Regions from separate parts of the Kitasatospora sp. NPDC056273 genome, predicted to be linked through region 1. Evidence: riboswitches for the same ligand, from Rfam matches in the RefSeq annotation. Region 1 holds a riboswitch; the other holds the start of a gene.

Region 1 (3,459 bases):
GGCCGATCCGGCGGTCGTGCACGCAGACCAGCGCGCCGTCGGCGGTGACCCGGACGTCGCACTCCAGCGCGTCCGCGCCCTCGTCGAGCGCGCGCCGGTAGGCCGCGAGGGTGTGCTCGGGCAGGGCGTGGGAGGAACCGCGGTGGGCGATCACCTGGACGGGCGGCACGGTGCGCGCCGCCGCCGAGGACAGGTCTGGGCTGGTCACAGGCCCAACGATAGGCGGCGGAGGTGAAGCGCGGACAAAGACGGCCCCAACCTGTGGGGCCGTCTGCGCACCTGCGGGGCCCGCTCGGGCCCCGCTCCCTCCGCTCCGTCAGCCCCGGACGGCGCGGCGGCCGAGCGGGGTGAGCGCCCAGGTGGCCAGGGCCGGCACCAGGAAGGCGAACAGCGAGGCCGAGGTCCACTCCTGCGGGGTGAAGTGCAGCGCCTCCTGGGCGGAGGTCCAGAAGTCCGTCCACCAGCCCGCGACCTTGGTCGGCGCGATGAACTGGTAGACCGCGAAGCCCAGGGCCCACGGCAGCAGCATCAGCCAGCGGGACGGCGCGTCGGCGGAGAGGTTCCAGCCGCGCCGGCCGGCGCCGAGGAAGTAGTCCACCACGAGCACCGCCAGCAGCGGCACGAACACCGAGCCGATCAGGCCGAGGAAGCCGTAGTAGGTGTCGGTGAACTCGTCGATCTGCAGCGCCAGCACGGTGATCAGCACGCCGATCGCGCCGGAGAGCACCCGGCGGTCCACCTTCGGCAGCAGGTTCTGCACCGACATCGCGGTCGAGTACACGTTGGCGAAGGACTGGTCCGTCTCGCGCAGCACCAGCACCAGCAGGAACAGCCAGCCGGCCCAGACCCCGAGGAAGGAGTCGAAGATCCGGTTCGGGTCGCCGTCCGACTGCAGCAGCGCCATCAGGCCGAGCACGTAGCACCAGACCTGGGCGACCGTGTAGCCGGAGAAGCTGCCCCAGAACGCCGAGCGCGGGGTGCGCGAGTGCCGGGTGTAGTCGGCGGCCAGCGGCACGAAGGAGACCGACACCGCGATCATCGCGTCGGTGGCGCCGAGGAAGCCGTGCCAGTTGCCCGCGCCCGGGTCCGGCACGCCCTGGCGGCCCAACTGGACGGTGAAGTACACCATCGCCACCGCGACCGCCCCGGCCACGAAGCGGCGCAGCACCGCGATCGAGCCCAGCGGCCAGATGGTCAGGGCGGTGGTCAGCGCGCCCGCGAGCAGGACGAACAGCCAGCGGTAGCCGGTGGTGTGCGCGACGGTCTGCGCGCCCGCCGAGATGGTCAGCAGCTCGAAGACGCCCCAGCCGATGCACTGCACGATGTTCAGCACCGTCGGCAGGTACGACAGCCGGGTGCCGAACAGCCCGCGCAGGTTCGCCATCGCGGGGGCGCCGGTGCGGGCGCCGATCAGCGCGGCCACGGCGAGCATCGCGGTGCCGACCGCCGTACCGATCGTGATCGCGGTCACCGCGGCGGCCAGCGACAGCTCGCTGCCGGGGGCGCCGAGCACGGTGGCGGCGGTGGAGAAGCCGATCAGGCTGACGCCCAGGTTCATCCAGAGCGCGAAGTGGTCCCGGAAGCGCAGCGTGCGCGGCGGTTCGGTGTCCAGGACCAGGGGCGCTTCGACGTGCTCGGCGCGTTCCAGGAGGGCGGTCGCGCCCGGCGCGGGGGCGTTCGCGCCGGAGTCGGAGGCGTTCGTACCCGAAGAAGAGGATGGCGAAGCAGGCGGCATGGCCGATACTCCCTACGCCGGCATTACCCGGACAGGTTCCGGCGGTCAGCGCCCCCTCGAACGTCCGTCACTCGTGTGGCGTACGGTCGACATGCGCACTCTCAGCCTGGTGGGTCCAAGCTCCCGCGTGTCAGTTTGGAGCGCCAGGCTAACCGGCGCGGGTGCCGACGCCCAAGGCCGAGGGCGGGGCGGTCCGCATCGCGGACGCCCGACGGGGAGGGGAGCCCCGGCCGTCGGTACGGGTGCCGGAGCCGGTGTCAGCGCCGCTGTGGGTGCTGACGCCAGCGCCGGTGTCGGTGCCGGCTAAGGATTCTTATGAGTTCTTCAGAGGGGTCCTTACGGCAAACGAATCGACAGTGCGAAAAACTATGGTCCTTGGTTCTGCCAGCTATGGAGGTCGTCCGTGAGCACCGAGCGCGAGGTTGGGCCCACCGGGCCGCAGGGGGAGCAGCCCGCCGGGCCGGGGGCGGCCGAGTCCGCTGCCGCGGGCCCCGCTCAGGGCGGGCACAACCCGACCATGGCGTTCCGGCGGGTGCCCGAGCCGGAGGCGGGCGCGGTCGAGGCCGCCGCCGCCGAGGCGGCGCCGTCCGCCGACGCCGTTCCGGCCGAGGAGGTCCCGGCCGGGGGTGGGCACAAGCCCACCGTCGCCTTCACCAAGGTGCCCGCACCGGAGGCACCCGCCGAGCCCGTGGCACCCGCCGCACCCGCCGCACCCGCCGTCGAGGAGCCGGCCGTCGACCCGGCCACCGGCTACATCGACGCGCCGCCGCCGGTCCTGCCGCCCGTTCCGCCCGCCCCGGTGGCCGCCGCACCCGCCGCCCCGGCCCTGCCGCCGGCCGGCAACCCGTACGCCACCCCGACCCACGGCGTCCCCGCCGCCGGCGCGCACGAGGGGTACGGCGCCGCTCCGGCCGCGCCCGCCGCCCCCGCCGCGCACGGCCACCACCCCTTCGGGGCCGGCCAGCCGCTCGGCGGCTGGGGCCCCACCCACGACTCCACCTCCGGCGGCGCCGGCTACCCCGGCGGCCCGGCCGGCCCGCACGGCTACCCGGCGGAGTACCCCGGCGGTCCGGGCGGCCCCGGCGGCCCGCGCAAGAAGCGCGGCGGCCTGGTCGCCCTGATCGCGGCCGTCGCGCTGGTCGCCGGTGTGGCCGGCGGCGCGCTCGGCGTGTCCGTCTCCGACAGTTCCGACCGCAGGAGCTCCGCGAACGACCACCGCAGCACCACCGTCCAGGCCAGCGACACCCAGAAGAACGAGCCCGTCCCCGGCTCGATCGCCGCCATCGCGCAGAAGGCGCTGCCCAGCGTCGTCACCATCAAGGCGCAGGGCAACGGCGAGTCGGGCACCGGCACCGGCTTCGTCTTCGACACCGAGGGCCACATCCTCACCAACAACCACGTCGTCGCGCCGACCCTCAGCGGCGGCAAACTGACCGTCAAGTTCGCCGACGGCAGCTCCTACAGCGCCTCGGTGCTCGGCCACGCCGAGGGCTACGACGTCGCCGTGGTCAAGATCGACAACCCGCCCAAGAGCAAGCTGGCCCCGCTGCCGCTGGCCGACTCCGACAAGGTCAACGTCGGCGACGCCACCGTCGCGATCGGTGCGCCGTACGGCCTGGAGTCCACCGTCACCAGCGGCATCATCAGCGCCAAGGACCGCCCGGTGGCCTCCGGCGACGACACCGGCTCGCAGGCCTCGTACATGAACGCCCTGCAGACCGATG
Region 2 (3,459 bases), on a different contig from region 1:
TCGGCGGACTTCTCGGCCATGCCGGCCAGCGCCTCGGCGTCGAACTCGCTGGAGACGGCGGTGGATCCGTCGCCGTGCTCGTCGCGGATCTTCTGGGAGATCTTCATCGAGCAGAACTTCGGGCCGCACATCGAGCAGAAGTGCGCGGTCTTGGCGGGCTCGGCGGGGAGGGTCTCGTCGTGGAAGTCGCGGGCGGTCTCCGGGTCGAGGGCCAGGTTGAACTGGTCCTCCCAGCGGAACTCGAAGCGGGCGTCGGAGAGGGCGTCGTCCCAGGCCTGGGCGCCGGGGTGGCCCTTGGCCAGGTCGGCGGCGTGGGCGGCGATCTTGTAGGTGATCACGCCGGTCTTGACGTCGTCCCGGTTGGGCAGGCCCAGGTGCTCCTTGGGGGTCACGTAGCAGAGCATCGCGGTGCCCCACCAGGCGATCATCGCGGCGCCGATGCCCGAGGTGATGTGGTCGTAGCCGGGGGCGACGTCCGTGGTCAGCGGGCCGAGGGTGTAGAACGGCGCCTCGTCGCAGATCTCCTTCTGGAGATCCATGTTCTCCCGGATCTTGTTCATCGGGACGTGGCCCGGGCCCTCGATCATCACCTGGACGTCCCGCTCGCGGGCGATCCGGCCGAGCTCGCCGAGGGTCTTCAGCTCGGCGAACTGCGCCTCGTCGTTGGCGTCCGCGATCGAGCCCGGACGCAGGCCGTCACCGAGCGAGAAGGTGACGTCGTAGGAGGCGAGGATGGAGCAGAGCTCCTCGAAGTTGGTGTAGAGGAAGTTCTCCTGGTGGTGGGCCAGGCACCAGGCCGCCATGATCGAGCCGCCGCGCGAGACGATGCCGGTCTTGCGGCGCGCGGTGAGCGGGACGTAGCGCAGCAGCACGCCGGCGTGGACGGTCATGTAGTCGACGCCCTGCTCGCACTGCTCGACGATGGTGTCCCGGTACACCTCCCAACTCAGCTCCTCGGCGCGGCCGTCCACCTTCTCCAGGGCCTGGTACAGCGGCACGGTGCCGATCGGCACGGGGGAGTTGCGCAGGATCCACTCACGGGTGGTGTGGATGTTGCGGCCGGTGGAGAGGTCCATGACGGTGTCGGCGCCCCAGCGGGTGGCCCAGGTCATCTTCTCCACCTCCTCCTCGATCGAGGAGGTGACGGCCGAGTTGCCGATGTTGGCGTTGATCTTCACCAGGAAGTTGGTGCCGATGACGGCCGGCTCCACCTCGGGGTGGTTCACGTTGACCGGGATGACGGCCCGGCCGCGGGCCACCTCGGCCCGCACGAACTCGGGCGCCAGGCCCTCGCGCAGCGCCACGAACTCCATCTCCGGCGTCACCACGCCCCGCTTGGCGTAGGCGAGTTGGGTGACGGCGGCACCACCGCGGCCGCGCAGCGGACGGCGCGGGCGGCCGGGGAAGACGGCGTCCAGGTTGCGCAGGTTCCCGCCGCGCGGCGAGGTGTGCTTGATCCCGTCGTCCTCGGGGCGCGACTCGCGGCCGTCGTACTCCTCGACGTCGCCGCGCTGGCGGATCCAGGGGTCCCGCAGCGCGGGCAGGCCGCGCCGCACGTCGGGCTCGTACGACGGGTCGGTGTACGGGCCGGAGGTGTCGTACAGCGGGACGGTCCCGCCGTTGGTGAGCCGCACCTCGCGGTACGGGACGCGCAGGTCGGGGCGCGATCCCTCGCGGTAGGCCTTGTGCCAGGCCGGGGTCGGGTAGCCGGTGCGCTCGCTGCTGGGGGCGCTCCGGACAGACTGCGGCTGTGCTTCGAACGTGGTCATCTGACCTCTACTCCCTACGCCGGCATTACCCGGTCAGGTTCCTGCGGTCGACGCAGCCGTCGGTCCGTCCGTCGACGTCCCGGTCAGCGTCCTCTCAGCCCGGTGCTCCGAGCTCCCGCGTCGCAGGCGGTGTTGCCTGCACACGACGCCCAACACCGTAGCGAGCGGATCGCCGCAGGTCCAGAGCGCCTCACGGGCCGGCGGCGGGTCCGCTTCGACGGCACCCCGGTGGCCGAAAGTGTCCGAACGCACCCTCATAATGCTCACGAATGCTCCGCAGGCACTCCACCGGGTCGCGCACGGCCCCTCCGTGCGGGCGACCGGCCCGGGGTGTCGCGGCTCTGACGATTCTTGGGGGAAGTACTCCGTGCGCATCCGTCACGCGGCCGGCCTGAGCGCCGCCGTGGTCTCCGCCGTGGTGGGCCTGCCACTGCCCGCGGTGGCGGCCGAACCGGCCGCAGTCCTGTACGTCGAAGGCTCCAACTCCGCCTGCTCGAACAGCGGTCCGGGCACCCGGGCGGTTCCGTTCTGCACCGTCCAGGCCGCCGCCGACCAGGTGCTGCCGGGCCAGACCGTGGAGGTCGCGTCGGGCACCTACGCCGAGGACCTGACCGTCCGGCGCTCCGGCGAGCCCGGCAGGCCGATCACCTTCCGCGGCGCCGGCCGCCTCGCCCTGAAGAAGACCCTTCCGGTCATCGCCGGTCCGCAGAAGCAGGCGGTGAGGATTTCCGGCCAGCACGACGTCGTCTTCTCCGGCTTCGACGTGACCCACTTCGAACTCGACGGGGTCAGCCGGGTCGAGCTCTCCGGAAACCTGATCGAGCAGCCGAACGGCGACGTCCTCCGGCCGGCCGTCAACGTCACCGGCGCCAGCGACCACGTCCGGGTCGAGCGCTCGATCGTCAGTCTGGCCAGCGGCGGCGTGAAGGTCGGGCCGGGCATCTCCGGGACAGTGATCGCCGGCAACGACTTCAACTCCACGTTCGGGTCGGCCGTGTCGCTGACCGACGCGCCGAACACCGTCATCACCCACAACACGGTGCGGTTCCAGTGGTCGGTGTCGACCGCCTTCGACCTGGCCGGCGCGTCCCACCACGCGACGATCACGAACAACCTCGCCGACATGTCCGTCGTCCGGGTGTCGGCCGGCTCGACCGAGGGCACCGTCCTCGACTACAACACCATCCAGCCCCCCGGGCTCGGCCACATCCCCACCTACGAGTGGGGTGGCACCAAGTACCAGTGGGCCGAGAACCTGAAGGCCGCGACCGGCCAGGGCGGCCACGACCTCAACGTCAGCGTGCAGTTCGACCCCGACCTGTGGGGGTACTCGATGCCGGTGGCCGCCCTCGGCTGGCTGCCCAACGGCGTGATCGACTCCGCCGGCCCCGAGGTGCCCGGCATCTCGGCCGTCGACCTGCTCGGCCACAGCGCGACGGACCACCCGGACGTCCCCAACACCGGCCCGAACGGCGGTTTCCGCGACCGCGGCGCGTACGAGGTCGTCGGCTCCTTCAAGACCGACCTCAAGGTGACCCCGGAGACCGGCTCCGACCCGCTGGCCGTCACGGTCGATGCCAACCCCGTCGTCCCGTCGCGGATCACCGACTACTCCTACGACTTCGGCGACGGCACCACCGCGTCGGGGCCGAACCGCCCCACCGTGCGCCACGTGTACGCCAAGCCCGGC

Evidence for each region. Region 1 has a riboswitch for thiamine pyrophosphate ahead of ACFCY1_RS17435 (cytosine permease). Riboswitches for the same ligand answer to the same signal wherever they lie in the genome.
Region 2: linked by a shared signal. The riboswitch ahead of thiC (phosphomethylpyrimidine synthase ThiC) and the one ahead of ACFCY1_RS17435 (cytosine permease) in region 1 are both predicted to bind thiamine pyrophosphate.

What each region holds. Positions count from the first base shown of each region.
Region 1 covers NZ_JBHJSJ010000016.1:165,458-168,916, forward strand. The annotation lists gene ACFCY1_RS17430 (glycerophosphodiester phosphodiesterase) at 1-208, opposite strand, end outside; gene ACFCY1_RS17435 (cytosine permease) at 317-1,735, opposite strand; TPP riboswitch at 1,728-1,872, opposite strand; gene ACFCY1_RS17440 (S1C family serine protease) at 2,139-3,459, shown strand, end outside.
Region 2 covers NZ_JBHJSJ010000040.1:50,923-54,381, forward strand. The annotation lists gene thiC (phosphomethylpyrimidine synthase ThiC) at 1-1,769, opposite strand, end outside; TPP riboswitch at 1,764-1,898, opposite strand; gene ACFCY1_RS29045 (PKD domain-containing protein) at 2,137-3,459, shown strand, end outside.